Regions from separate parts of the Tepidibacter aestuarii genome, predicted to be linked through region 1. Evidence: riboswitches for the same ligand, from Rfam matches in the RefSeq annotation. Region 1 holds a riboswitch; each other region holds the start of a gene.

Region 1 (2,211 bases):
AATTTTTTAGTTGGAAATGTTTATAAGGTATTTTAATTTTCAAACATGAGAAAATAATAGTACATTCAATTTAAGGAGGTTTTATAATGAAACAATTTGAAAAAGATCATAATGTAAATACAAATAAAAGCGAACATTTAGATTTAGAAAATGCTCGTAGAATAGATGAGCTTGTAGATTTAGTTGAAAAACATACAAGAACAGAACGTCATCTTGAACAGCATTCTGATATTTCTTCTCCTGAACAAATTGAACATTGTAAAGAAGTTCAATGTGAAAGAGAGCATCAAATAAATAATTTAAAAAATATAATAGCATATGGACAACATGAAAGCGATAATGATCTTGAAAACTTAGAGCAAAATTACCATTATACTCAGGGATATATAGAACATAATCATGAGAATATGAATCAACAAGATCTTGAAAGAGCTAAAGAAAAACAAGAGCATCGTAAAGATCAAATGAAATTTTTAAAATAAAAATAAAAAGGAGTATCTCACAATAAAATGTGAGATATTCCTTTTTTAATCTTTTCATTAAAATCTCAACCATTTTTTAAAAAATCTCAACCATTTTTTAAATTTATTTTAAATATAACACAATATAATATTTAATTTTAAGTTGACTCATATAAATAGTTTATGTTAGAATCATTTTATTAATTTCATACAATCGGTTGAAGATAGCGGAATAAAATTTTTAAACCGCTATTGGACGAACCTCTGGAGAGACTCAAAAGAGCACCGAAGGGGAAAGCCAAAATTTTTGGTGAAACTCTCAGGTAAAAGGACAGAGGATTTTGTATATTAAAGAATATACCTATTAATTATAATTGCTTTAATATTGGCAATTATAATAGCTTTCTCTTTAATTACAAAATCTTAATCTCCAGAGACTAAATTTTGAAATTTAGTCTTTTTTAATTTTTTTGGAAATAATATATTTAAATTTAAAAACAATAATTAAATCAAAGAGGAGATGATTAACAATGAAAGCATTTGTATCTGTAATTGGGAAAGACAAAATAGGGATTATTCATAGGGTAACTTCTGTACTCTCAGAAAATGGTGTTAATATCTTGGATATAAACCAAACACTTTTGCATGATTATTTCACAATGATAATGTTTGTAGATTTAGAAAAAATGCAAATAGATTTTAACGAATTAAAAAATAAACTTGAAGATGCTGGTAATAAAATAGATGTTTCTATTAAAATTCAACATGAAGATATATTTAATTCAATGCACAAAATTTAAGAATGGAGAGATAAAATATGACTAACTTCAAAAATATAATGGAAACAATAAATATGATTAAAAATGAAAATCTTGACATAAGAACAATCACAATGGGAATATCTCTTTTAGATTGTTGTGATAGCGATGGAGAAAAATCAAGAGAAAAAATTTACAATAAAATTGTAAAATATGCTAAAAGTTTAGTAAAAGTAGGAGAAGAAATTGAAACTGAATATGGAATCCCTATTATAAATAAGAGAATATCTGTAACTCCTATCTCTCTTATTGCTCAGTCTAGTAATGATAAAGATTATGTAGAATTTGCAAAAATACTAGATAAAGCAGCTGAAACTGTAGGCGTTGACTGTATTGGAGGATTTTCAGCTCTTGTACATAAAGGTTATTCAAAAGGAGACAAAATACTTATAGATTCAATTCCCGAAGCTTTGGCTGTTACTAAAAGAGTTTTTTCTTCTGTAAACGTTGGATGCTCAAAGTCAGGGATTAATATGGATGCTGTTAAGGATATGGGCACTATAATTAAAAAAACAGCTTTTCTTACAAAAGAAAACGACAGTATAGGATGTGCAAAGCTTGTGGTATTTGCCAACGCAGTTGAGGACAATCCGTTTATGGCAGGAGCATTCCATGGAGTAGGAGAAGCAGAATGTGTGATAAGCGTTGGAATAAGTGGTCCTGGAGTTGTAAAATCTTCTCTTGAAAATGTAAAAGGAGAAAGTTTTGATATTGTTGCAGAAACAATAAAGAAAACTGCATTTAAAATAACAAGAGTTGGTCAACTTGTAGCCAATGAAGCTTCCGCAAGACTTGGTGTTCCATTTGGAATTGTAGATTTATCACTAGCTCCAACTCCTGCTATTGGAGACAGTGTAGGAAGAATTTTGGAAGAAATAGGGCTTGAAAGTTGTGGTTGCCATGGAACTACTGCTGCTTTAGCTCTTTTAAAT
Region 2 (2,211 bases), 1.2 Mb from region 1:
GGTTTTCCCATTATAAGTATTGCTATAACATTTAGCCATGCCATAGTACCAACACCTATATCTCCTAATGCCCATGCTAAGTTTGCAGTCTTTATAGCTCCATAGAAAGTTGCTCCAAGTAATGCAAATCTCAATACATTTATTAATGATTTATTATTGCTCTTTCTTATTAAATAAGCAACATTAGTTTCAGCAATATAATAATATGCCATCAAAGTAGTAAATGCAAAGAAGAATAAAGCTATTGCAACAAATGCACCACCAAAAGATGGTAATAGAGTTTCAACTGCTCTTTGAGTGTATATAGGCCCTATTTCAACATCTCCTAAATTATTAGCTATAAATCCTCCAGATTTATCGTAAATATTGTACATTCCAGTAATTAAAATCATGAATCCAGTAGCTGAACAAACAAATAAAGTATCTATATATACTGAAAATGCTTGAACTAATCCTTGTTTTGCAGGATGTGAAACCTCAGCTGCAGCTGCTGCATGCGGGCTAGTTCCCTGACCTGCTTCATTTGAATAAATACCACGCTTAACTCCCCAAGAAATAGCCATACCTAGTATACCAGCAAAAGCAGGTTGTGCTCCAAATGCACTCTTAAATACTAATGCTATAACTCCAGGTAATTCAGAAATATTAACAATTATTACAATAAGTGCAACCAATATATAACCTGTAGCCATAAGAGGTACTATTATTTCAGCTGCTTTGCTTATACGCTTAACTCCACCAAATATTATAAGTGCTAAGAATACAACTAATATTATTCCTGTTACTGTAGGAGTTATCCCAAATGCATTATTAAGTCCTGCTGCTATACTATTAGACTGAACTCCTGGTAAAAAGAATCCCATTGCTACTATAGTTGCAACTGCAAATGTAGTTGCATACCACTTATTGTTCATTCCTTTTTCTATATAATACGCTGGTCCTCCACGATACTCTCCATCTTGTTCAACCTTATATATTTGAGCTAAAGTAGCCTCAACATAAGCTGAACCTGCTCCTAAAAAGGCTATTGCCCACATCCAGAATAATGCTCCAGGTCCTCCCATTGCTATAGCCGTTGCAACCCCTGCTATATTTCCAGTTCCTACACGACCTGATACAGATAACGCAAATGCCTGGAATGAAGAAACCCCTTGTTCTGACGATGATCCTCCAAATAATAGCTTTACCATATCTTTCAAAAGTCTAACTTGTAAAAAACGAGTTCTGAAAGAAAAGTATATACCTGCTCCTAAACATAAAATAATAAGTGCTTTACTCCAAATCAATCCATTTAAGACACCGACTAGATGCTCCATATAATTCCTCCTTTTAAATTTTTTTGGTTTTTGATGCAAAAAACAAAACTTGAAATTATAAAACATTGAAAAGTAAAACTAAAATAAAAAAATGATAAGTAAAACGAAAAGCTATAAAGAAAAGTAATCAAAAAGTCAAATCATGAAAATCTGATTTTTGGGATTTATTCCGGTAAGAATAATCTCTGTCCTTTTACCTGAGAGTTTGACTAATTTCTATTAGCTTTCCCCTTCGGTGCTCTTTGTAGAGTCTCTCCAGAGGCTCGTCTGATAACGTTTTCTCATTATCTTCATCCGAACTCATTTAACTAATTATTATTATACGTTAATATATAGTCAAATGTCAATATATTATTCTTAATTTTCTAATTATTCCAAACATTTATAACATATCGAATTCTTTGCTATTTAAAATTAACATCTGTATCAATGTTAATTTATATAAATATTATTCTTTAGAAAAATATTGTTTAGCTTCGCTTACTATCGCATTTCTAAGTCCTATAATTTCACATACTCTAAAAATATTTTTTATTTCCTTTAAAGTTACATATTAATACTACTTAACCTAGTATTATAGGAATATTAAATATATTCTTTACAGAACTAGTTATAGTATTAACCTTAGCAAATCTTCTTATTCTAAAATAAAAAATATATTATATATATAAAATTCGTCTAGTTGCTACGCACTGACTCATATCGCCAACGATCCCTACGGTCTCCGTTGCTCAAAATAATTGCAAGTGTAGTTCTTGCATCAATGTTATCCACAGAACGAAAATTTTATAATCCCTTAGTATATAAAAAAAGCCAAAATATAGATTTTGGCTTTTAAATAATAAAAGCCAAATCAATATGATTTGGCCTCTGGTTTGAAATATATCATCAACTC
Region 3 (2,211 bases), 650 kb from region 1:
GCTCCTTTAAGTACATGAGTTTTTCCACTTCCTACAGTATCTACCTTTGACAGTACTCCAGGGAATATTCCTCCTGGACCTTCAACCTTAACTCTTGGTTCTATAACGTCTTTAACTGGAGTTATTCTTACACTTTCTCCTGGACGAGCAATCTCAATCTCAATTGACTTTATATGCTCATCTCCTCCAATTTCCTTAATCATCTCATCTTTATTTACATATAATGTTCCACCTTCAACCTTAGTTTCATTGTCAAATTTTACATCCTTAATAAAGATATTTCCTAATTCTAGACGCATAATGTCACCTCCCTTTTTATTTAAAAGACTAAAACCAAATTTACTTTATTCAATTTTAGTCTTCAAAAACTTACAGATACTTCTTAATCATATTTTCTACATTTTCTTTAGTAGCATCATCTTTTGTAACTTCTTCTATTTTTTGACCATCTTTGTATATAGCTATTGTTGGAAGACCTAAAACTTTTTGTTTTATAGCAAGTCTTCTAGCTTTAGTTGTATCTAACTTGCAAAATTTGATTTTATCAGCATATTCTTCAGATAATTTTTCAATATCTGGCATTAAAGCTTTACAAGGTTCACAGCCTTCACTCCAGAAATCTACTAAAATATACCCTTTTGCTTCTAAAACTTCTGTTTCAAAGATATTTTTATCAAGTGATAACATAAAATAACCTCCCTTTAAAAATTTTGCATATAAATAGGTTTTACATATATTTTGCATATAAATATATATTTGTTAATTAGCAAATTTTTGCTAACATAAGCAACTAAGTTATATTTGTCATAATTCGTTAAATTTTTAGCATCATTTTGTAAAAATTTTAAATTATGTATTTTAATAGGTTTAGATTTTTATTTAACATAATAATTTACTGTCTCAATAACATTTGTTATTAAATCTAAGTCTATTACCTTAAAATCTTCTAATACTGAATCTGTCCATAATGGTGTTCTAAAATTGTTCTGAAATTTTTTAGTAGTATCTATGGCTTTTTCAATAAGCAAAAGCGAATCAGTATCTAAATCATCTACATTATCTATCATTATAGTTTTATATGGTGTTTCATTCGGCTTTATACTTCCAGCCAATGGATGTGTCAATAATTTGTATTTATTATGTATATAATCTCTACAAACATTTAGTATTCCCAAAAAATCTCCTTCTATATACTCTACTTCATATTTATCACCAAATTTTTTTACTACTAATGAATTATTAGTAATTATCTTCATATAATATCATCTCCTGTGCAAAGTATATTTCAGATTTCAGAATTTTCTGTATAACATAGTTAAAAAAAGAGAAGTGATATCCTAAGAATCACTTCTCTGTTTAATCCAGAGTCCTGTCCAAATAAGATCCTTTTGCCTGAGAATTTCATTCTATTTTTTAGGTTAAAATAAAACTTGTCCCTTCGGCGGCGTATAGCTCTCTCCCTTATTCTTCGTCCAGCAACTATTTATTTTTTTTATATCTCTTAAGTACATTATAAAGAAAAGTTATAAATTTATCAATAGGTATTTCGATTTTTTTTTCACAACATTTCGACACTTGACAACCATGATTATCTTAACGCTTTCCTAAAATTTAATTTAAATAATAATTTAATTCTATCAATTTCACTTGACCTTTCTTGTTTTTCGGCAAATAATTATACTTTAAACTGTTTAACTTTGACTATATTTTAACTATTAGCTCTAATATGCGTTTTTTAAAACATATATATCATATACATTTTTTTTAAATAGAATATATATTTCAGCAATTTTCTCTACTCAATATTCAAAATAATATTTCATTGTATTATATCTCATTTTTATAATAAATAACATTAAATTCCAATTTCACTCTTATAATAAAAAAACTTCCGCTTTCACGGAAGTATTTTTTATTAGTATATTTATTATCCTACTTTTTTGAATATTAATATGATACGTTAAATCTTCAATTTCATTAACTTGTATTATATAATTATTATTTCATATAAAATATCGCTATAGTACCAGGACCTGCATGTGTTCCTATGGCTGATCCAATATTTGAAACTATTATATCTTTAGGTTTTAATTCTTCTTTTATAACTCTTTTGAATTCATCTAATAACTCTTCATTATCAGCATGACTTATTCCTATAGTCTGACTTTGTATATTAGTGCTTCTTTTTTTAACTATTTCTATCATCTTAGA
Region 4 (2,211 bases), 490 kb from region 1:
TTAATGTTGAATATATAGACGAATTAGATAATCCTTATGGCTTTGACTTAAAAGCTGGACTTTTATCAAAAGAAGGAGGAGCCGAGATTGATCCATATAAATTTACCAATCACCTTCTTGAAGTAAGTATTAAAAAAGGTGCACTTGTGTATGAAAATACCGAGGCTAAAAAAATAGAGTATTTAGATAAAGGAGTAATTATTTACACATCTTACGGATATAAAGTTAAGGCAAAAAAAGTAATTGTCGCTACAGGATATAATACTAGTTTGTTCACGAATAAAAATTTTGGAACTAAAAATAATACATTTAATATAGCTACTAAACCAGTTAAAGAAATTCGAGGTTGGAAAGAAGGTGTATTGATTAGGGATAATTCTGATCCATATAACTATCTTAGAACTACAAAAGACAATAGATTAATTATAGGTGGAGAAGATGTAGATTTTAAAGAAATAGAGAATGAGGATATAGCTTTTGAAAAATACTCTATTTTAGAACAAAGACTTAAATCTATGTTCAAATATATAGATGATATAGAAATAGAGTATAAATATTGTGGATGCATTGAGTCTACTAAAGATAACTTAGGATATATTGGACCTGATAAAAAACATGAGAATCTATGGTACTGTCTAGGATATGGAGGTAATGGTATATTATTTGCTATATTAGGAGGAATTATGTTGAGTAAACTATATCATGAAGAAAAAGATGAGGATATGAGATTGTTTAAAGTAAATAGATTTGATAATTGATATTTAGAAACAAATTATTGTGAAAAAACAGTTTTTTTAGAAATAAAAAAGCTGTTTTTTTTTATAATTTTCTTTACGAATCTTAAAAAAATCTGGAATTAAAATTTAAAAAGTGAGACTTTTTTATTTAAATTGATAAGTCTGAAAATTGAATGATTTCGAAAAAATAATAATTTAATGTAAAATTCAATTTTAAAAAAACAAAATAGATATTAAATTAACGAATGAAAAACACGTATTTTATTAAAAATACAAAGAAATATACAGAAAATCACTTCTAAACGACAAAAAACGACGTAAATGCATGGGGAAAATGAAAATAAAATTATAAATAAAATAAGAGTAATCTAATCATGATTACTAAAATGTATTACAAAAAAACAAATTGTTATATTATTGACAATCTAAAATGGAAATACTATACTCTGATTAGAAACATCATTAATGTTTTGGATGAAGATAGCGGGAGAGCATAGCACCGAAGAAGTAAAGCTTTCAGGTATAAAGACCGCTATTGGACAAATCTCTGGAGAGACTCTATAGAGCACCGAAGGAGCAAACTGCATTTGATCATGCATGCGAAACTCTCAGGTAAAAGGACAGGGAAATTTTCCCGGCTTTTTTTATCAATTCGAAATAATAAAAGCAGGAGGTAAACAGTATGGAACAAATTAATCAAATTGCACAATCTATCAATTCTTTGGTATGGGGACCACCACTTCTCATATTACTTGTTGGTACAGGTATCTTTTTATCATTTAAATTAGGTTTTTTACAAATATTCAGACTTCCATTAGCACTTAAGTATCTTTTCTCAGAAGATCCTGAGGCAAAAGATATGAAGGCAGAAGGTGACGTATCTGCGTTTGCAGCTGTTTGTACAGCATTATCAGCTACTATAGGTACAGGTAATATAGTTGGAGTTGCAACAGCAATAAGAATGGGAGGACCTGGAGCATTATTTTGGATGTGGGTAGCTGCATTCTTCGGAATGGCAACAAAATATGCAGAAGCACTTTTAGCAGTTAAATATAGGGTTGTAGATGATAATGGACAAATGTCTGGGGGCCCTATGTATTATATTGAGAAAGGATTCAAAAATAAGTTTCTTGCGAAATGCTTTGCTATATTTGGGATAGGAGTTTCTTTCTTTGGTATAGGAACATTTGCACAAGTAAACTCTATAACATCAGCTGTGAATATAGCGTTTAATGTTCCCGTTATAGTAACAGGAGTAATACTTACTATATGTGTTGCTATGGTTAGTCTTGGAGGAATAAAGAGTATATCAAAGGTTTCAGAGATTATAGTTCCTTTTATGGCGGCATCATACGTAATTTGTACATTAATAATACTTTTATTAAATGCAGGTCAAATTCCTGAGACAATGAGCTTTATAATAAAGAGTGCATTTACTCCAACTGCTGCAGCAGGTGGATTCGCAGGATCAACA

Evidence for each region. Region 1 has a riboswitch for glycine ahead of M2214_RS06055 (ACT domain-containing protein). Riboswitches for the same ligand answer to the same signal wherever they lie in the genome.
Region 2: linked by a shared signal. The riboswitch ahead of M2214_RS12270 (alanine/glycine:cation symporter family protein) and the one ahead of M2214_RS06055 (ACT domain-containing protein) in region 1 are both predicted to bind glycine.
Region 3: linked by a shared signal. The riboswitch ahead of M2214_RS02880 (GrdX family protein) and the one ahead of M2214_RS06055 (ACT domain-containing protein) in region 1 are both predicted to bind glycine.
Region 4: linked by a shared signal. The riboswitch ahead of M2214_RS03610 (alanine/glycine:cation symporter family protein) and the one ahead of M2214_RS06055 (ACT domain-containing protein) in region 1 are both predicted to bind glycine.

What each region holds. Positions count from the first base shown of each region.
Region 1 covers NZ_OW235315.1:1,249,861-1,252,071, reverse strand. The annotation lists gene M2214_RS06060 (hypothetical protein) at 87-482, shown strand; glycine riboswitch at 716-806, shown strand; gene M2214_RS06055 (ACT domain-containing protein) at 992-1,261, shown strand; gene M2214_RS06050 (PFL family protein) at 1,279-2,211, shown strand, end outside.
Region 2 covers NZ_OW235315.1:2,467,373-2,469,583, forward strand. The annotation lists gene M2214_RS12270 (alanine/glycine:cation symporter family protein) at 1-1,316, opposite strand, end outside; glycine riboswitch at 1,492-1,585, opposite strand.
Region 3 covers NZ_OW235315.1:600,756-602,966, reverse strand. The annotation lists gene M2214_RS02890 (glycine/sarcosine/betaine reductase component B subunit) at 1-299, opposite strand, end outside; gene trxA (thioredoxin TrxA) at 370-687, opposite strand; gene M2214_RS02880 (GrdX family protein) at 876-1,256, opposite strand; glycine riboswitch at 1,371-1,472, opposite strand; gene M2214_RS02875 (DegV family protein) at 1,999-2,211, opposite strand, start outside.
Region 4 covers NZ_OW235315.1:763,175-765,385, forward strand. The annotation lists gene M2214_RS03605 (NAD(P)/FAD-dependent oxidoreductase) at 1-758, shown strand, start outside; glycine riboswitch at 1,212-1,279, shown strand; glycine riboswitch at 1,282-1,364, shown strand; gene M2214_RS03610 (alanine/glycine:cation symporter family protein) at 1,420-2,211, shown strand, end outside.